Regions from separate parts of the Bacillus nitratireducens genome, predicted to be linked through region 1. Evidence: riboswitches for the same ligand, from Rfam matches in the RefSeq annotation. Region 1 holds a riboswitch; the other holds the start of a gene.
The links. A riboswitch is a leader RNA that binds a small molecule or an ion and turns the genes downstream of it on or off. The one in region 1 is predicted to bind thiamine pyrophosphate.

Region 1 (10,699 bases):
CGCAACCTTTACTTCTATCGGAATTGGAATGCTCTTAATTTCAATTATGTTTTAAATTAAAGCACAAACCTACAATTTTAAAAGGTTTGTGCTTTTTTAATCAAACGTTTGTTTAAATAAACGAAACAACTTTTTTACAAATCTACAAACTCTTACTTACTTCCTCTACTAGCTTCTTCGTACTCTCATACGCAGATTCCACTAAACTAATCGCAGAAATAACAGAGACACCATCCGCACCGGCTTCTATAACCGAAGCAGTATTTTCAATCGTAATCCCACCGATACCAACAATCGGTATCATAATTCCTTGTTCTCTAAAGTGGGCTAAACCTTTCGTTCCTTGAACTGCTTTCGTATCTTTTTTCGTACTCGTTGGGAAAATAGGGCCAACACCTAAATAATCAGCTCCGTTTTCAATTGCCCAGCGTGCTTCTTCAATTGTATGGGTAGATACACCCACAATTTTATCTCCCATTTTTTCACGAACAGAAGTAATTCCTTCATCATCTTGTCCAACATGCACGCCATCTGCATCTAACTCAAGAGCTAGTTCCACATCATCATTTACGATGAATGGTACACCGTACTCCTTACAAATTGCTTGTAGTTCTTTTGCGAAACAAATACGTTTCTCTCCCGTTAAAGCGCCTTCCCCCTTTTCACGAAATTGAAAAATTGTTATACCGCCTTCTAGTGCATCTCTCAATACTTGTAGTGGCTCCTTCGTACAATTGTTACTTCCCATAATAAAATATACCGATAATAATCTAGACATTTCAGCCTTTGTAATACGCGGCATCTCGTTCCCCTCCTTACTATATAAGCTCAATCTTCCCATATTTCTTAATATCATCTGAAGTTGTATTCGCTAACTGATTTAAAAATTCAATTTGGAAACTACCAGGTCCCTTTTCCACTGTCTTAGCAGCTGCCAGTTCCGCAGCTACACCATAAAACGTTAATGCCGCTACTGCTGCCTTTACATAATCCTTTTCTACTGCTACAAATGCTCCTATTACAGAAGTTAGTAAACAACCTGTTCCAGTCACTTTCGTTAAAATAGGATGGCCATTTCGAATAAGAATAGTTCGCTCTCCGTCTGTAACAACGTCTTCTTCTCCAGTAATTACCGCAACTGTATTTAATTCATCCGCTGCCTGTTTTGCAATATTTACAACATTACCATTTCCAGTACCAGCGTCTACACCTTTAATTTCCCATTTTTCATTAATAACATTAGCAATTTCAGCTGCATTCCCGCGGATAACTGCTAAATCGATTTCAGCTGGAATATGTCTCGCAACTTCTGTTCGATAAGAAGTTGCTCCTGCCCCAACTGGATCAAATAATACTGGTACACCATTTGTATTTGCCGATTTACCAGCAAGTAACATCGCTTCTACCTCTTCAGGACGAAGTGTGCCCATATTTAAAACAAGAGCTCCCGCAATGCTAGCCATTTCTGCTACTTCTTCTTTTGCATACGCCATTACAGGCGATGCCCCTAATGCTAATAAACCGTTTGCTGTAAAATTTATTACAACAACATTTGTAATATTATGAACGAGCGGATTAGACTCTCTTACCAAATCCACTACTTTACTAATTTCTTTCATATTCATCCTTTTCATCTCCTAACTATAGTGGTGGGAGATACACAAAAAGGCACTTTGCGCGTACGCAAAGTGCCTGAACATGTGCTTTTACACTCTCCCTACGCTGGCATTATCCAACAGGTTCAAATGGTCAATGACGGACTAGTAGTCATACTCTCAGTTTGCATCCACAAACTCCCATGTGTTTATTATTCATCTACTTCAAAGTCTACTCTTATTCTAGTAAAATAACAAGTTCTTTCCTTCTATAGAATGATAGAGATCATAACTCTCCTGGTCTAACCATTCTTCGCCTTTATATAATAAAAATGAAATTCATTTACAATGTCAATGGATACCCCTTAAAATCTGACATTTATATAAGTAAAACCCTCCTCGGTATATTTCATCACAAATAACTCAAACCGTCAGCAAGACTGAATAGAATAAAGATGTATGCTATATTTAACGTATGGAAATTTGAAAGGATGTTTTTAAATATGGCAAAAAGTATTGTAATTGCTGAAAAACCTTCTGTTGCACGTGATATCGCACGTGTACTGAAATGTGATAAAAAAGGGAACGGCTATCTTGAAGGTAGTAAATATATTGTTACTTGGGCTTTAGGTCATCTCGTTACATTAGCTGATCCAGAAAGCTATGATGTGAAATATAAACAGTGGAATTTAGAAGATTTACCAATGCTACCGGAGCGTTTAAAACTAACCGTTATTAAACAAACAGGGAAACAGTTTAACGCTGTAAAAAGTCAGCTTCTTAGAAAAGATGTAAATGAAATCATTATAGCTACTGACGCTGATTTATCTCTATAAAATATAATTGCACATAAATCCTAAAACACCTTTCATCCTTGATTTAACAATGATATCTAATACTTTTTACAATTGCACATAAAAAGAAGCACATAATTTATCTTTAAATTATGTGCTTTTTATTTATTAAATGAAGTATTTTATATTTAAATATTATAAAATTAAACTGGATATAATAGGAATTAAGAGGAGGATTTTATGTACATTTCGGAGTTAACAATAAACAATTTTAGATCGTTTAACAAAAAAACAACGCTAAATTTTAATGATGGGATTAATGTAATTATTGGGCAAAATAATGCTGGTAAAACAACTGTAATAAAAGCATTAGATATACTCTTTAACAATTCTTCTAGTAAGAGGTTGAACATTAACGATTTTAATCGTAGTGCCTCGATTGAAGAACTAAAAGTGTGCCCACCTAAAATATATATATCTGCCAAACTACAAGAATCTGAAAATGAAGGTGAATACTCAGATGAATTAGTGACAGTAGCTACCTGGTTAACAACCCTTAATACACCGTATGAAGCTACAATTACTTATGAGTATTTCTTACCTGAAAAAGAAGCAGCTGAATATACAAATTTGATGAAAAAAATATCGACTGAAGATATTAATCAATATTGGAAAGCTATTGAACATAATTTCTTAAAAAAGTATGTTCATAGAGTATACGTTGGAAATCCTGAATTCAAAAATTCTGTACAGAATGATGAAATAAATCGTTTTGATTTTCAATTTTTAACTGCAATTCGTGATGTCGAAAGAGATTTATTCAAAGGAAATAACAGCCTTTTAAGAGAAGTAATAGACTTTTTTATGGACTACGATATTAAAAGTAACAGTGAGTTAGAAAAAAAGGAAAAAATAGAACAAATTCAAAAGAAAAAAAGAGACTTTTCAGTTGAATCAAAGAAGATAATTGAATCACTTCAGCAACGTATGAGAAACGGTGAAGAACAAATTTTAAAGTATGTCAATAATACTGGGGCTGGAATTGATGAATCTAAACCCTCATTTGATGGAGAAATTTTGGACACCGAATTATATTCAGCATTAAGACTCATTGTCGAAAAAGAATCTGGAATTAAGCTACCTGCCATTAGCAATGGGCTAGGCTATAATAATTTAATTTACATCTCCCTTTTACTATCAAAAATGCAAAAAGATGCTTCTGGAGAATATTTAGGGTCAAATGCTAAAGTGTTCTCCATATTAGCTATTGAGGAACCGGAAGCACATTTACATCCAAGTATGCAATATAAGTTTTTACAATTTCTAAAAGAAAATAAAGATTCAGATGTTAACCAAATATTTATTACTTCACATTCCCCAAATATAACTGCTGCAGTTGATTTAGAAGATATTTTAGTTATTCAAAAAATTAATGAAGAAATTAAAATAGCATATCCAAGTAAAGTATTCAATGATTCAAATGAGGAAGATGTCATATCCCGAAATTACGTAAAAAGATTTTTAGATGTAACAAAAGCAGATTTATTTTTTGCGCAAAATGTAATTCTAGTTGAGGGTATCGCTGAACAACTTGTACTTCCTGAATTCGCAGCCTCAATGGATTTGAATTTAGCGGACAGCCATACCACAATATTGAATATTGGTGGAAGATATTTTAATCATTTCTTAAAATTATTTGATACTAACCGCTGCGAATTTGCCTTAACAAAAAAAGTAGCGTGCATAACTGATCTAGATCCAGTTAGAAAACTAAAAGATGCTGCAGATGAGGATAGCAATTGGAAAAAGTGTCTTCCCATATTTTTGGACATACAACCAGAAGACTATGAATATAAACAAACTTCTAATTCACTCGTGGCGACATATAGCCATAGTGATTCGAAAATTAAAGTTTTTACCCAGACACATGGACAAAGCTCTACATTTGAATATGATTTGATTTTAAAAAATCCGAATTGTACAAAATTAATAACCCCTTCAGTTTCTAATGCCCAAGAGCTTAAAGATTTAATGGACCTTGTTGCAAAAGATAAACCTATAAAGGAAATAGTTGAAAGAATAAGAAAAAATGCCTTTAAAGACGAGCTTTTAAACTTGCTTACTCTTGGATTGTTAAAAGATGCGTTAAGCGTAAAGAAAGGCATAATTGCTAGTCGATACCTATTATCTATCTCTAAAGGAGAAGCGGCTCAGGAGATTGCTTATGTCATAAGTACAGCTGACCAGGGCTTAATTGAACCACCAGATTATATAAGCGAGGCGATAAAATGGATTTGTCAGTAGCCACGGAATTAAAAAATAGTAACAGTATAATACCAATTAATGAGCATTTTAAATTATATGCTGGACCCGGTGCAGGAAAAACCACTTTTTTAACCAATCATATTAAAAGAATTCTACATCAATCAACTAAACTTGGAAAAGCAAAAAAAATTGCTTGTATTACTTATACAAATACTGCCGTTAATACTCTTGTCAATAAACTCGAAGATTCTATTGAATCATTAGAAATATGCACAATACATAGCTTCTGCTATAAGCACATTGTCAAACCATACATTTGGATTTTAGAAGATTCACCTTTACCTATTGATAAAATAGATGGGCATGAACAAATTAAGCTACGGCACAGTCAAATTAATCAATTAAAAGTTGAAATTGGACAAAGTTATTTAAATGATGTGAAATTATGTGAGGCGCTAAATAAACTTCAATGGGTTTTAGACGATGAAATACCAACATTAAAATTTTTAAATGCTTATGATGGTAAGACAGAAAATTATTTTCTAAAAAAAAGTGCTTATTATAAATATAAACAATTATATTGGTCTGAAGGAAAATTAAGTCATGATGATGTCCTTTATTTTGCGTATAAAATTTTACAAGAAAACATACGAATAATAGATATTATTAGAGCTAAATTCCCCTATATTTTAATTGATGAGTTTCAAGACACTAGTCCATTACAAACAGCAATTATTGAATTAATTGGGCAAAAAGAAGTTAATATAGGAGTAATAGGTGACTTATGCCAATCAATTTATTCTTTTCAAGGGGCAAACGTAGAATTATTTGAGATGTTTTCAATTGAAAATATGAAATTATATATTTTAAAGGATAATCATCGATCAAGTAACGAGATTATAAATGTACTTAATCATATGCGTAAAAATAAAGACTTTGAGCAATCCTCTCCCACTCATAAATCTGGTGATCTTCCTACTATACTGGTAGGAGCTAAGAAAAGTGCTTATCATTACTTGAATAATAAATCAAAAAATCCAGTTGTACTATCATATAAAAGTGAAAACTCAAAGTCCGTTGAATATGAAACAGATTTAATTGAAGATATGGATTTCAATATTATTCTTCAAGATTCAAATAATGAAAGAGGCTGGAGAATTTTTCATATAATTCAATCTATCGAATTAGCTAAGCAGTTTCAATTAAAAGAGGCTTTAAGACTCATGAAAATTGCTTATCGAAAAGATGGGTCTTTTACTGATAAAGAGGCTTTTGTTAACTTAAAAAGATTTTTAAATATGTACAATAAATTTGAAACCAAAAGCATTACTTACTTCCACAACGAGTTAATTGTAGGGGAATACAATGTTAAGGGACGTATTTCGAGAGGAGCAGCAAAAACATTATATGATGGTTTAACTTATAGAAAAGTTGCCCTCCAAATGAAGGTTTTAGATGACTTAAGTGATTTTAAAACAATCCACCAATCTAAAGGAGATGAATTTGAAAATATTTTAGTAATAGTTCCTCCCCAAAAACAAGGAACAGAGCTAAACTTTCTGCTTTCACCTAACATGGATATAGAAGTGCATAGAGTTTATTATGTTGCACTAAGTAGGGCAATGTCTGGACTCTATATTAATGTTGAGAAATTAGAAGAAAAAGAAAAAGAAGCACTCATAAAAATTGGTTTTGAAATAATACAGGTAGATAAATCAGCTGAAATAAATATTACTACTAAGGAACTAGTTAATTCCCTATAATAGCCTAGATATTTCAACTAAGAAGAGAGCGTCAAAGACATATTTATTAAATATCAGCTGTCCCTGGATTTGTTTATAAAATAAAAAAATCCAGGGACTTTAATAATATAAAATCAATTCAGTGAATATTTTTACATATTTATCCATAATGGCAACCCCTATATAATATAACTATAGAAACTCTTTAAATTGAAATTCTAGATTAATATGATATAAGGTAATTTTTAAATCTTTATTTGATAACAATATCAATTTGATTCACTGATATAATTTGTCATGCCGTCCTCAGATACAATTACAATTAAAGTTTTAAATTTTTCATGCTTATAAATATTATTCTTTAAAGTTTTAAGATATCTATGTGCTGAATTGTATCTTGCACCTCTAGCTATATCGGTTTCAGTATCTATGTATGATAAGCCATCTAGAATTACGCCCATTGAAAAGCAGTAACATTCTGGATTTATTAATACCGCTCCATCTATATTACTTATTGAATACATAATAGGTTTTTCTAAGTATTTAGGTTCAATATTAAAACTTTCATTTTCTAACCTTTTCGATTCTTTTTCTGCAATATCAGAAATAACTAACATTGTACCATGTTTTTGTCCCATTGCACTTTCAACAATTTTCCACAGCTCATCTTTATGTGTATTAAAATCAGAGAATATAGATCCCACTTTAAAAAAACTTTCGAACTCCGCTTTTTGTTTTGCACGTCCATAATCTCCAAATAAAATATTATATGAAGAGCTACTTATTAACTTTTCACCAGAAAAGAACAATTCCCACTGCTGATATTTTATGAAATTTATTCTAAGCAAATCCTTGTTGTCCTTGATATTTCCCAAGCCCTTAATTTCGCCTGTATCCTTGTTAACTATTAAATGTAAATCATTTGAGGTAGTCTCTAACAGTTTTCTTACCTTTCTCGTTTGATTAAGTGGTATGGGATTTTTAAACTTTAGAATGATATTTGTTTTTTTCATATCCTCTCTAGTCACTAAGTACATGGACCCATTAGCCTCACTTCCTTCATACTTTAGATTTGCATATTCTTCTAAGGCACTTAAATTTAATTTATAATTCGTAATATCCATTAAAAAACGATTAACAGATTCATTTATAATAACTTTAGAATTTGAGTAAGTATCATCAAAATCAAATTCGTAGTATTTATCTCCGTCTAAATCAAAATTGATACTATATTGTTGACTAAACCAAGTATTTACATCTTCCAATAGTTTTATGGTGTTTATCCTAAAGAGTAAATCCTCTTCATACAGTCTAGAGCCTTTGGTGTTAATTTTAATTTTCACTTCTATAAAACAATTTTTAAAAACATTAAACATTTCAGTCTTTAACTTAAGATAATAATGTTCTTCATTCCCAATTGTTTTAACCTTAATATTCTTGTGAGCATCGTATGTAAGATCGCGAAGTAATTCAATAACTTCTTTTTCTATTAACCTTGATGAAAAGGCATCAAATATGCCATATTCTATATTACCGTAAATAATATTAACTTCGAAAGGCAATGCTAATTCTTCTAAATTATTATAAAATCTGCTAATAATCTTCCGAATTACCTCCCTAATTACAGCAATTATCTCTTTTTCATTATCAATATTACTTTCCGTTGGTATTAATTTAAATGTTGGTGTAATTCTCATGCCATTCACCCTTTATTGAGTATTTTAGATGCTTTTGAAATAAATTTATCATTTGTATCTTTAAAATAAATTTTGATTAAAAATATCATATAAACCTTCATTTTACGGAAAAAATAAAGGAATCCATTTTGTGATGAACTTTCCTTTTTATAAAAAGGTTTGCTCATTCTTTATGATTGTTATTAAAGAAAAGCACCCATTAGCTTAAAATTGAGAAACTAAGCCTTAAAATTTGCATTAATCCAAATTCCAAAATGGGATATTTACAGAACTAGTTGCTGTTGACCTTGCTCCTTTTGATGTATTGCAAGTTTCACAAAGTAATTGAAAATTTGAAGCATCATTGCTGCCGAAAAGCTGCAATGGAACAATATGATCAATATGTATTGTGTTTTGTGGTCTAATTAATTTTGTAAGATCGCAACGACATTCTGGGTTTGAGCAAGTTCCTTTCTAAAGTTTTCAAAAGCATTTCGTCCAGCCTCATAAAAATATCCAATAGCTAATCCAGCCAAACCGATACCAGAACTTAATGCCAAATGTTCATCTTTTAATACTGCCATTTATTTCTCCCCTTTTTCTTCTAACTATAAAGCTTTAGATTTTTTAAACTGTTGATCTTTTTTCAAAACGTTACGATTTTTTTCAAATCCACAACAATCCTTATTTTGTCGTAAATAAAAAGAATCTATTTGAAAAATAATCAGAATAGATTCCTTACATAATAACATCACAAACTATTATTATCCTCTAAATAAAAAATCAGAAAGACGTGGTAAATCATGTTCACGACTATTATATTTAATTAATTCAAACTCTATATCTTCTAGATCAAAACCGTCTTGCAAGAGATCCACTACTACTGTGGTAAAATCAATTACCTCGCTATACCTTTTACCATTAAAACTTTTTTCTCCATATATTTCTTCAATCTCATAAATTACTTTTCTTAATCTCTTACTAAAATCAGAATCTTTCCTTACTCGTTCAATCTTAGATTCCCCTTCTTTATTATAGGAAGGATCATAGTGTTTAATTAAAATACGTTCAACAGCCTTACGGTCTACTTCATCCTCTATTTCATAAAAAATAACGATAAATTCATCTTCTTCCTTACCAAACCGTTCATAATATTTATGAGAATAAAGTCGATCCCTTAGATTACCTTGACCAACGTATATACACCCTTTTCCAATTGTATTAAAGTCCGTTACATCAGGTGAAAAAATAACATATACCCCTTTTTTAGAAAGATGCTTCTCTCTATCTAGGAATCTAATTTTGACGGGTTCTTTTACATTACTAATAGTAAATTTGGCATTAGATGATTCTTTAGTAGGATAAACAAAATCATTTAACTCGATTAAAAAATTAGGTTCTAGCATGTGATTAGGTGTTAACATATGATCCCCCCTCGTTTTTGTAAAATTCTATCATAACTATTATTTTATATTATAATTAACACATTTAACATGCTATATCAGTTCAGTTATATGTAAAATTCCATTTTAAATAATTCAGTTTGGATTTTCTTGAACTACATTTTCCACAACTAGAGGGAAAGAACAATCCGCAATACTCTTTAAATTTTCTTTTCTATACTTTATCAATAATTGGAATTTCACTCTAGGAATCCCTTGTTTTTTCAAATAATACCTCTTTATAGAAAGGGATAAAGCGATGCAGCTTTTTTATAAACGCTACATTCCATATTGGTTAATTTAAATTGTACATAACAAAAAAGAATTGCCCATCAAAACTTTAGATAGACAATTCCTTTTTATTAATTTAATCAAATTTTAATTTCTTTAGTGCCTCTGCGAACGGGTTGTTTAATGGTTCTTCTTCTTTGTTCTGTTGTTTCATATATTTTTGAACGTCACGCTTATCAGCTTTGTTTCCAGATTCTTTTTTACGTCTCTCCTGGAATGTCGATAATTTTTCGCGATAGCCACATTTACATGCAAAGATTTGGCCTTCACCTTCACCACGTAGTTCTAGTTTCTTCTTACATTGTGGACAACGAGCGTTTGTTGTGCGAGATACATTTTTACGATGACCACATTCACGGTCTTGGCAAACGAGCATTTTTCCTTTTTTGCCGTTTACTTCTAGCATCGGTTTACCACAGTCTGGACAAGACTTTGTTGAAATGTTGTCATGTTTATATTTTTTATCACTTGATTTAATTTCAGAAACAATTTCTTTCGTATAGTTTTTCATTTCTGAAATGAATACTTCTTTTTTCAGTTTACCCTTTGCGATAGCCTCAAGTTTTTGTTCCCATTCACCAGTTAGTGTAGGCGATTTTAACTCTTCTGGTACTAAATCAAGTAACTGACGACCTTTTGATGTAATGTGAATATCTTTACCACGCTTTTCAAGTAAGAAAGAATTGAAGAGTTTGTCGATAATATCTGCACGTGTCGCTACAGTGCCTAATCCACCAGTCGATTTTAACGTATCAGCAAGTCGTTTATTTTGCGTATCCATATATTTTGTAGGATTCTCCATTGCTGAAAGTAAAGTCGCTTCATTAAATCGTGCAGGTGGCTTTGTTTGACCTGATGTTTGCATAATTAACTTTACAGCTAATGTATCACCTT
Region 2 (10,699 bases), on a different contig from region 1:
TTTCAAAGGTACTTTTCCCTGGTTTACGTGTAGGTTGGATCATTGCAGATAAAGAGCTCATTCATTATTTAGAAAGTGTAAAAAGAGCAAGAACCATTCACACATCAACGTTAGATCAAGCTGTTCTGTTTCAATATTTACATGAAGGATATTTTGAAAAGTATTTAAAAAAAGCAAGATCAGTTTATAAGAAAAAATATGAGTTAGCTGTTGAGGCGTGTAATCAGTACATTCCGTTTAAAAGAATGACTGGAGATGGTGGACTTCATTTGTTTATAGAGTTGGAAGAAAAAATTCAAGCCCGCGTACTTTTACAAAAGTGTTATGAGAAAGGAGTTACGTTTTCTCCTGGAGATGTTTTTTACTCTGATGGAGGAGGAACGAACACATTCCGATTAGGATTTTCACGTTTGAAAGAAAAGGAAATTGTTAGCGGGATTCAAATAATTGGTGAAATATTAAAAAATGAAACTTGGAGTTGAGAAAATGAGAATTGGCGTTATTATGGGAGGAGTCTCCTCTGAAAAACAAGTATCAATTATGACTGGGAATGAAATGATTACACATTTAGATAAGAGTAAGTATGAAATAGTTCCAATTACGTTAAATGAAAAAATGGATTTAATTGAAAAAGCGAAAGACATTGATTTTGCATTGCTAGCATTACACGGAAAGTACGGAGAAGATGGTACAGTTCAAGGAACGCTAGAGAGTTTAGGTATTCCTTATAGCGGTAGCAATATGTTATCAAGCGGTATATGTATGGACAAAAATATTTCGAAAAAGATTTTGCGTTATGAAGGAGTAGAAACACCAGATTGGATTGAACTCACAAAAATGGAAGATCTAAAGCTTGAAGAGTTAGATAAGATAGGATTTCCGTTAGTGGTAAAACCTAACTCTGGTGGCTCAAGTGTGGGAGTTAAGATCGTCAATGATAAAAATGAATTAATCTCAATGCTGGAAACAGTATTTGAATGGGATTCTGAGGTAGTAATTGAGAAGTATATAAAAGGTGACGAGATTACATGTTCAATTTTTGATGGTAAACAGTTACCTATCATTTCAATTCAACATGCAGCTGAGTTTTTTGACTACAATGCAAAATACGATGATGTTAGTACAATTGAAGAAGTTCTTGAACTTCCAGCTGAAATTAAAGAACGTGTAAACAAAGCGTCAATAGCTTGTTATAAAGCATTAAAATGTAGTGTTTATGCAAGGGTTGATATGATGGTGAAGGATGGAATTCCATATGTAATGGAGGTTAATACATTACCAGGGATGACACAATCAAGTTTACTACCAAAAAGTGCAGATGCGGCTGGAATTAATTATAGTAAACTATTAGATATGATAATTGAAACTTCATTAAAAGTAAGGAAAGAAGAAGGTTTTTAAGATATTTGTAGAATTAAAACTTTTGATAGTTCTACGAAGTATGCTATGATAATTACAATACGACAACTAAATATTTATCCACTAGGGGGGCCTTTATAGGCTGAGATCAAATTTAATTTTGAGACTCTTAGTACCTGATCTGGTTAATGCCAGCGTAGGGAAGTGGGAAAGACGTTGCTATTTATTGAATAAATACTGTCAATTTCACTTTCTTTACGCCTGTAAAGAAAGTTTTTTTATTTTACAGCTTTAATAAATGGGATAAATACTTATATTTTATAAATTATTGGAGGGATTTAAATGACTTTTTCACAATCATTACGTAAAGAAGTAGATTCAATTTGGGAAGCAAGTTTTAATCATCCATTTGTAAAAAAACTAGGAGAAGGAACGCTAGATTTAGCTAGTTTCCGTTATTATGTGCTTCAAGATTCATATTATTTAAGTCATTTTGCTAGAGTACAAACGTTAGGTGCTGCAAAGGCTCTTGAATTAGAAACGACAGCACGCATGGCGCATCATGCACAAAATACATATGAAGCTGAGTTATCATTGCATGAGAATTTCGCGAAGAAATTAGGGATTACGAAAGAAGAAAAAGATAATTTTATTCCTGCGCCAACTGCATATGCATATACATCTCATATGTATCGTGCAGCTTATGAAGGGCATTTAGGAGATATTATTGCAGCTATTTTACCTTGTTATTGGTTATATTATGAAATCGGTGAACGATTAAAAGAATGTCAACCAGAAGAGCCGATTTATCAAGAATGGATTTCTGCATATGGATCGGATTGGTTCCGTACGCTAGTAGAAGAGCAAATCACACGATTAGATACGATCGCTGAAAAAGTAACAGAGGCAGACCGTAATCGTATGAGACAACATTTTATTTTTAGTAGTCAATATGAATATTCATTTTGGGAAATGGCATATACACTAGAAAAATGGCCGGTGAATGAAAGAGTTAAAGGTCTTATTAAATAAAGAGTATAGAAAGGGTATCGCTATATAAAGAGGCGATACCTTTTCTTATATTTAATTTATGTAAATTTTTTGTAAATTATAGATATAAAACCGAATAATCTTTTATAATGATTTTATAATATAAGAAGTGACATAAGGGGGTAGTTATATGTTAATGGTAACTTTTTATTAATTTAGTTTTTTGTAATTTATTATTATAATAATTTAATTTAATTATTCCCCGAAATATGCTTCGTTTAAATTTGAATTGTTTATGCTTAAAAATATTGGTGAATTTACTAGTATTATTCATGATCAATATTAATTAAGAGAGGAAGTATTACTAATATGGAAAAATTACAGTTATTAACATTTAAAAATATAGTAGACCCCCTCTATAATGAGAAAGTATCGTATATTTACTTTCCTATTGAATGGCTTGAGATTGTAGAGATACATTATAGAACATTTTTATTAACGAGTAAGTTAAAACTTGTAAATGAAAGATTGTATGATATGTTTTCTGATATATTATTCATTCAGCATAATCCATATATACTAAAGGAAGATACACCTTGGATTGTAGCAAAAGAACCAATGAGCCAAGAGCAGTTAGACTATATTTTCCAAAGTTGGTATGAGGTTATTCATGATTGGAAACCGAATAAATTAATAGATCCACCACATTTAGAATGGCAGTATGATTTAATTAGTAATTTACCAGTATTACATGATAAAAAAACGTTTTCTAAATGGGTACCAGCTCTAATTACACATATCTTTTGCGAACAGCCTTTACTTATGAAAAATAAGAATGATGAAGAAGTATATTTTTCACCACTGCGATCCCAACATGTTTCTGAGGCGATGTCTGAGCCAATTAAAGATGACGAAACACAGGATTATTTCGCTTATGTATATCGGTTTGAATACATAACTCGTGGAGGTGAGAATATTCCACTATTAAAAGTATCAGTAGGGATTAGACGGTTTTATCAGCAATATAACCATAAAGATATTTCTATACTTTTAGGACGAAAGCGAAGCCAAATACTGATTTCAACTCCTGAATTTGAATCAAATAAGAAAAAGAAAAGATTTGTAAAGTTAAAAGTGCAACAAGCTGAAAAAGGAATAAAGTGGATTAAGCGTTTCAGAAATTTAAAAGATGAGTATAGGATAGGGGGAGAAGTTAAATTAGAACACATTCTCCAATGTCCGAAAGAGTATATTAGAGGAACAAATAAAAGAGTGCTTCTTCCATATAACGAAAACATATATAAAGTTCAAGGAACAAAAATAAAGCTTGGTATAAAAGTAAGAGAAAAAAAGGAGCTTTTAAATGAATTCCAACTAACCTTCCCATATTTTACATTAATTCCTGAATGTGAAAATGTATTAACTAATAATGAGAATGAGTTATTACCTTTACTTACCCCAAAGGGATTAGACTCAATTACGTTAGAAGTATGGTCAGATGATATAGTAATAGAGATAGAACAAGCGTTATTAGATAGCAAAATAGTTTTAGCTCAAAATGGAGATTCCTCCTATGTATTAAATGCAGACAATCCGGTGTTGTTAAAAATAGTAAGATATAACATTGAAAAAGTATTACAAAATCCATATAGAATGCAATATAGCCATAAAAATAAAAAGAAACTTGTAGACGATGTTGTAAAAGCGGTACATGCTACAGCAGGAGAGCAAAATGAAATGAAACTAGCATTAATTGCATTAAAAACTTTTAATGGCCGTGAAAAAATTAATCCAAAGCAAATTATTAGGGAAGGATTCGTTCGAACACAACGTATTTCAGCTTTTATTAATTTATTTATTGGACAAAGTGTATCTAAAAAAGAAATTATTACCGCTATTCTTAGTTTGTTAGAGCAAAATGGGTTCTTAAAGCGTAGTTGGAATAAGATAAAATTACCAGGTATAATTGTAAATTTATCAGTTGAAAAAATGTCTAAATTTGATTTCTTACCTATTTTTTCAAAAATAAATGGGAGAGAAATAGTATATAAATTATATGGTCAAGAAGAATGGGATACAATTGATCATACTTTATTAAATATAGGTAATAATAAAGTGTTTTTACCACAACCATCAAAAAGGAATGATATAGGGGCCCACTTTAAACAATTTATATCAGAAACATTAGTTGAAATTTTACAAGATGCACATAAACAAAACAAAGAAGTTTATTTTGTTGTAGATGCAAATATGAGAAAACATTGGATAAAAGAATTGCAGAATGAAAGCGTTAATATAGAGGTTTTACCTGAAATAATCTCAAATTTTAAAGAGGATATAAAAATAATTAGAATTAATACTAACTCAGATGTACCGAACTATATTGTTAGAGATCAAAAATATGTTATGGATGAAACGAGTTTATTTGTAGATCAACTGGGAATTTACTATAGCACGGCTGCTTACGAATTAAATTGTAATGCGATAGCACAGCAGTGTATACTCGAAATTATCCCGTTTGGTGTAAAATTTGAAGAGAGGGAAGAACTCGCCAAAATGATACATTACATGTGCTGTAAATCAACCTTGCTCTCAGAACAAAATATTCATAATACGTACATAATGCATATGGTTAAATTAATAAAAAATTATACTACCGATATTGATTCAAGGGAGTTTAAAGAATTCGATGATGAATTAGATGAAGATGTAATAATTATGGAAAAAGAAGATGGATTGATATTAATATAAATGATAGTATACAAATCCTGTTAGTAATAATAAAACAGGATTTGTCATTTTTTATTGTAAATATAGATATGATTTGTCATGTATATTTTCGTTTTCATATTTACTTTATTTACTTTCAGGATTAAGATGTTTTTTAGAAATATCACAAAGGTTTTTCAAATAGTATGAACTTTATATTTTGCGAAACTGAAAAAAGAATTTGAAAGGAATGGGGAATTGTGAAGAAATTAGATGTGCTATTAATGATACTGAGCGGCCTCTTTCCGGTTGCAGGTGTTATGAAGCAAGTCCCTCTAGAACAATCTTTATTTATTGGAGGATTATTATTTTTCACTAGTTTTGGAAGTTACTTTGCTAAAAAGATGTACTCACGAATATGTAGCTGGATAGCGTATGCGCCATTTATTACATTACTGTTAGTTATTTGGAATCAGGATATTTCAACAAATTCAATAATAGCGAACGCGAAAATCGCCGCTTGTATTGCGTTAATTCCATGTATATTGCGTTTTCGTACATACGGGCTTACTTTGGGCTTATTCTCATTATGGGCCGCTTTACTATGGGATATAAAAGAAGTACAGTCATTAATTATACTTGAGCGTATGATGAGTTTAATGACAGGCCATTACTTATATATTCTCCTTTTAGTTGGAGGACTTATATTAGGTGGATTACTTGCGATGTTATTGCACCGTAAAGAGAAAGGTGCTAATAAAGAAAATACTAGTTTATTTAAACAGAAAAAGAAACGCAACAAGCCAACATTTAAAATTCGTATTCCTAGATTACCAAAGTTTAAGTTAAAATTATTAAAGTTTGGTGGGAAATCTTCTAAACGAAAAACACCAGAAACAATTTATGAGCGTAATTATGATGAACCGGCTCAATCAAATCAAATGATAGAGCAAGAACCGCAATATAAAGTAGAAGCTATCCAAGGACAAACAAGGATGGAACGTCGAAGAAATAGGCATAATGCATAGTAAAATTAGTTAACCCCTTAATGATTTATCGTAGAATTGATAAATCATTAAGGGGTTTTATATATTCCTCTGTGTGCTTTTTTATCTCTCACATGTTTATAAGCAATTATCCAGTGAAATATATAAACTACTAGTAGTTACATATATCATCGAGTAAAAAGATAGACGTTGTTATTACAGTCATTCAGCTAATGAATAAAGCGTGCCCAACTGGTGAAGAGTTACACCAGTTGGATAGATACCTTGATATATAACCGAAAAAAGAGGTGGACAAGAAAAAAATACCGATTTGGGAAGATAAAGAAGAAGTGGACAAGTGAAGGGAAACGGAATGAGAGAAATTAAATAGGATGAAGAAAATGCTTGAAACCGTTGACGTGAAAGTTATGTCGGATGATGAGTTTCTAAAGAAATATAAGGGCACATTTAAAAAGGAAAGACACCAATTCAAAAACTACTGTAAAGATTGCAAGCAGAAACATAACGATTTGTTATAGGAATTTCATTTTGTTCAGATAGATTTTTGTTTGGAGTTTTAAGACTGTTGCATTTTCTTTATTTTTTTTGTTCCCAAAACACAACTAATAATTGCAAGTAATGCACTTGAAGAGATGAAATTTACGGTCCAATAAATTCCTGTTCCAGTAATTAAGTCGATAATTACAAATTTTTTAATTGCCGAACTTTTTATTGTATGAAAAACGAATTGATTGTTATTGTTATCCAATGTTGTCACGTCCCTTATCTTTTTTTAAAACATATGACAAGGTATGCTTGTTCTAGTCATTTAATCTCAAGAGAACCATAAAAAGAACAGCTAGCAAAAGCTAGCTGTTTCATAAATGAAAAACAAAAAATTAGATTGGTTTTGAAAAATGATTGAGACGAATTATTTAAAATGTTGTAGAGAATTTAGTAAGTCATTATGGATACGTAATAAGGTTTGGATATCTTCTTCAGATAGTTGTTCTAGTGCTAGTCCCATTGCTTTATAAGAAGTCGAGTTTTCAATGGATTTCTTAGATATTTCTTGTCCTTGTGTTGTTACTTTTAATTGTATTTCTCTACGATCTTCATGTGATTGTTTTCGCTCAATTAATCCTAAATTAACTAACTCATCTACATTTACACTCATTGTGCTTTTAGGAACTGAAAGGCGTTCTGAGATATCTTTAAGAGTAGTATTAGGAGTTGCATAAATTGAATTTAAGATGCCCATTTGTTGAACTGTTAATCCTAACGTAGAAGCGTTTTGATGAGTAAATTTTATAATTTCTTTGTTTATTTTTACAAATGAATGAACAATTTCACTGGCTTGTTTGATACCTTGTTTATGTAGACTCAAAGTAATAACTTCCTTTCATTTTAAAATAATCCAACTCGATATTGTTCATTGTTGAACTATTTTATTTTGAATCAAATTGTAGGGAAAGTCAATAAACGCTATTGATAAAAAACCTAATAAAAAATTCATTTTGTAGAAATAAAAAAAGGTGATGAACATCGCATCACCTTTTGATAAAGCAAAGCACTTTCAAAAATAAAGTATTCAAAGTTAAAACAGAAGTTATCATAAATTCCTTTAATCTTTGACTTGAAACTTATCTTTAATATTAATAAATAATAAAAATAATATTATGGCAGATATTAAATTAGACAAGTAGAAATCTTGGTGGAACAGTAGTTCAAAGATAAAATCGAAAGTGTATAATAAAGAAACAGCAGGTAATATGCAAATGAATATAAATCTCCAATTTTTTAAATAATATTTGTAATAAGTATGTACTTTCTCCATAGATCTTGCTCCTTTGATTTTACCTTCTATATAAATATACATTCAAATAAATAGATTTACAAAGCCTTTTAAAAATAAATAAAAAATACTGTGAAAGTGGTGTGTAATAGAAAAAGTGTACTGAAATGTTAACATCTAGACGAAATAATCATAAATTAACGCTAATATATCACTGTACTAATATGAAGTTATAATTAGATTTATCTATAAAAACCTTTAAAACACCATTACTAAAATGATACACTATAATCTACGTTATTTTAGTAATGAATAGAGGGATTTACATGATAGATAAAATCAAAAATGCTGTAGAGGACATGTACGAAGATGAAGCAAAACATTTACTGCAAAGCATTCTTATACAATTAGATTTATTAGAAGAAAACTATAGTGAAGATAAGATTAAACACTTGATAAGTATACCTAAGCAACTAACGAGTAATACATCTTATAAAAAGAATGTAAAAGAAAGTACACATATTCATATCACTTTCGATGAATCAACAGGCGGATGTTTAAAACATATGTTAAGTCAAGAAGAACTATTTGAAGAGAGTGTTGTATCATTCTCGGAATTCTTTTCAATTGGACCGATAAACAAGTTACATATGAATGAGGGACAACTTGCAAGACAGCAATGGTTATTAAACAATCTAACTACTTATGATGGTTATTTTGAAGAGGAATATCTACTGAATTTTATAGAAACTTTAGAAGAGCTACATTCTATTCCAAATGAAACACCAATTACCATCTGGAAGGCGAATAACGCACATGAACATGTAGGCCTTTGTTTTGTAATGGCTCAATTAAAAGATAAGAAAAATATTCGTATAATTAATACCTCTGAAGCGAGTAGAGAAATATTAAAACAAGAATATGATATACGTGGAACTGGTGAATTGCCGCCCGAAAGTTTAGCTACTTTCTTAAAAAATTCTGCAGAGTTATCGTATTTAACTAAAGAGACTAGAGAAAAGTTTAAACATGAGTGGGATAGTTTATCGAATAGCACAGAGTTATTAAGAATTTGGAAAGACAATGAAGTACATTCAGTGGAAGAAGACTATTTTGATCCATTTATGATTGAATGCGCAAAAAGAATAGGTGCTGATAAAGACTTCCTTAAAGCTCCGAGAGTAATTGGGGAAGTGCTTGGTCATGTCGAACAACTTGTAGGGGATACTTTTTTAGAATACCGCTTGAAAGCATTAATTAATCAAGATGTATTTGAATTTGAAGGTTCACTAGAAGAAATGCGTTTTTATAGTGTGAAGTTGAGAAAATAATAAATACATTCCGTTTATGAAAAAGCTTGTAGTTTTAAAACTACAAGCTTTTTTTTAGTTGAATTTGGGCTATACATAAGCTTCAGATAGGTGTCATATCACATATGAATGTTAAAGGTAATGAATGAAAAGAAGGTGATTTATTAATATGTATAACCAACAAAATTATCCATATGATCAAACGGTGTATTATAATCCACAACAATACGGATATGAACCTGATATCGAAGTTAGAGAAGTTGAACTAGAAGATTACCGACCAGATGATGCAGAAGATGCTCCAACGTCACCACCACCGTCACAAGCTCCGTCGCTACCGTCTACATTTGCTTCTCCTGCACAAGCAGGTAATATGAAATCATGGATGTGTAACTGCCTAGGAAGATGGGGATATTTACGTTTGCATCGTCCTGGTCCATTCGGAAGAGACTTATGGTTCTTTCCGACGGAAGTAAGAAGAAATGGGGTATCAGGTTACACTTGGCAAGGTGGTCGCCGTCGTAAAGTAAGTTATCGATATCAACAAATTAGTAATTTTATGTGCTTTGCATAAAGAAAAGTGAGAGAGTAGAATGATTTTACTCTCTCACTTTTTTATTTTTCAATACACGAAGTAAGATTTTAATTAAAAATTTACAATTTTCATGTTTTTATTGGAGTATAATGCAAATGTTGGGTTGGTTTTCAAAATCAAATGAGAGTGAGGGAATACAATGTCAATGAAAAACAAAGTGGGGCTAAGAATAGAGGACGGCATTAATTTAGCTTCTGCTCAATTTAAAGAAGATGCATATGAAATTTATAAAGAATCGCGAAAAATGCAGCCTATATTATTTGTAAATGAAGTTGAAATTGGTAAAGAATGGCTCATTACAAGATATGAAGATGCTCTGCCACTTTTAAAAGATAATCGCTTAAAAAAAGATCAGGCAAATGTGTTTCCTCAAGATACAAAGAACATGTATCTTTCCGTTGACAATAGTGATCATTTAACAACGCACATGTTAAATTCGGACCCACCTAACCACAGTCGTTTACGATCTTTAGTTCAAAAAGCTTTTACACCAAAGATGATTTCACAATTAGACGGAAGAATTCAGAGAGTAGCGGATGATTTAATAAGTGAGATAGAGCGAAAAGGTACATTAAATCTTGTGGATGATTATTCATTCCCACTACCGATTATTGTAATAAGTGAGATGCTTGGAATTCCAAAAGAGGATCAAGCGAAATTTAGAATTTGGTCGCATGCTGTCATTGCATCGCCAGAAACACCTGAAGAAATAAAAGAAACCGAAAAACAACTATCTGAGTTTATTACATATCTTCAATATATAGTTGATGTAAAACGAAAAAATCCAAAAGAAGATTTGGTTAGTGCGTTAATACTTGCAGAAAATGAAGGGCATAAACTTAGTGCCCGAGAGCTATATTCAATGATCATGTTATTAATTGTAGCAGGACATGAGACAACAGTGAATTTAATTACGAATACGGTATTAGCACTTCTTGAAAATCCAAATCAATTA

Region 2: it holds a riboswitch for thiamine pyrophosphate, as region 1 does, so the genes downstream of both, tenA (thiaminase II) here and thiM (hydroxyethylthiazole kinase) in region 1, are expected to answer to the same signal.

What each region holds. Positions count from the first base shown of each region.
Region 1 is NZ_JAUMJO010000007.1:119,160-129,858, reverse strand. Features, by position in the region: gene Q3V31_RS23960 (anaerobic C4-dicarboxylate transporter family protein) at 1-55, shown strand, start outside; gene thiE (thiamine phosphate synthase) at 143-802, opposite strand; gene thiM (hydroxyethylthiazole kinase) at 819-1,625, opposite strand; TPP riboswitch at 1,698-1,810, opposite strand; partial or broken gene Q3V31_RS23945 (toprim domain-containing protein) at 2,099-2,416, shown strand; gene Q3V31_RS23940 (ATP-dependent nuclease) at 2,630-4,693, shown strand; gene Q3V31_RS23935 (ATP-dependent helicase) at 4,678-6,417, shown strand; gene Q3V31_RS23930 (diadenylate cyclase) at 6,666-8,093, opposite strand; gene Q3V31_RS23925 (HNH endonuclease) at 8,331-8,480, opposite strand; gene Q3V31_RS23920 (hypothetical protein) at 8,498-8,656, opposite strand; gene Q3V31_RS23915 (GIY-YIG nuclease family protein) at 8,837-9,496, opposite strand; gene Q3V31_RS23910 (hypothetical protein) at 9,611-9,742, opposite strand; gene topB (DNA topoisomerase III) at 9,882-10,699, opposite strand, start outside.
Region 2 is NZ_JAUMJO010000004.1:371,283-381,981, forward strand. Features, by position in the region: gene pdxR (MocR-like pyridoxine biosynthesis transcription factor PdxR) at 1-482, shown strand, start outside; gene Q3V31_RS17510 (D-alanine--D-alanine ligase) at 487-1,401, shown strand; TPP riboswitch at 1,475-1,579, shown strand; gene tenA (thiaminase II) at 1,702-2,391, shown strand; gene Q3V31_RS17520 (RNaseH domain-containing protein) at 2,719-5,100, shown strand; gene Q3V31_RS17525 (DUF3959 family protein) at 5,319-6,086, shown strand; gene Q3V31_RS17530 (hypothetical protein) at 6,622-6,813, opposite strand; gene Q3V31_RS17535 (MarR family winged helix-turn-helix transcriptional regulator) at 6,976-7,431, opposite strand; gene Q3V31_RS17540 (hypothetical protein) at 7,669-7,881, opposite strand; gene Q3V31_RS17545 (DUF1835 domain-containing protein) at 8,166-9,170, shown strand; gene Q3V31_RS17550 (hypothetical protein) at 9,319-9,723, shown strand; gene Q3V31_RS17555 (cytochrome P450 family protein) at 9,884-10,699, shown strand, end outside.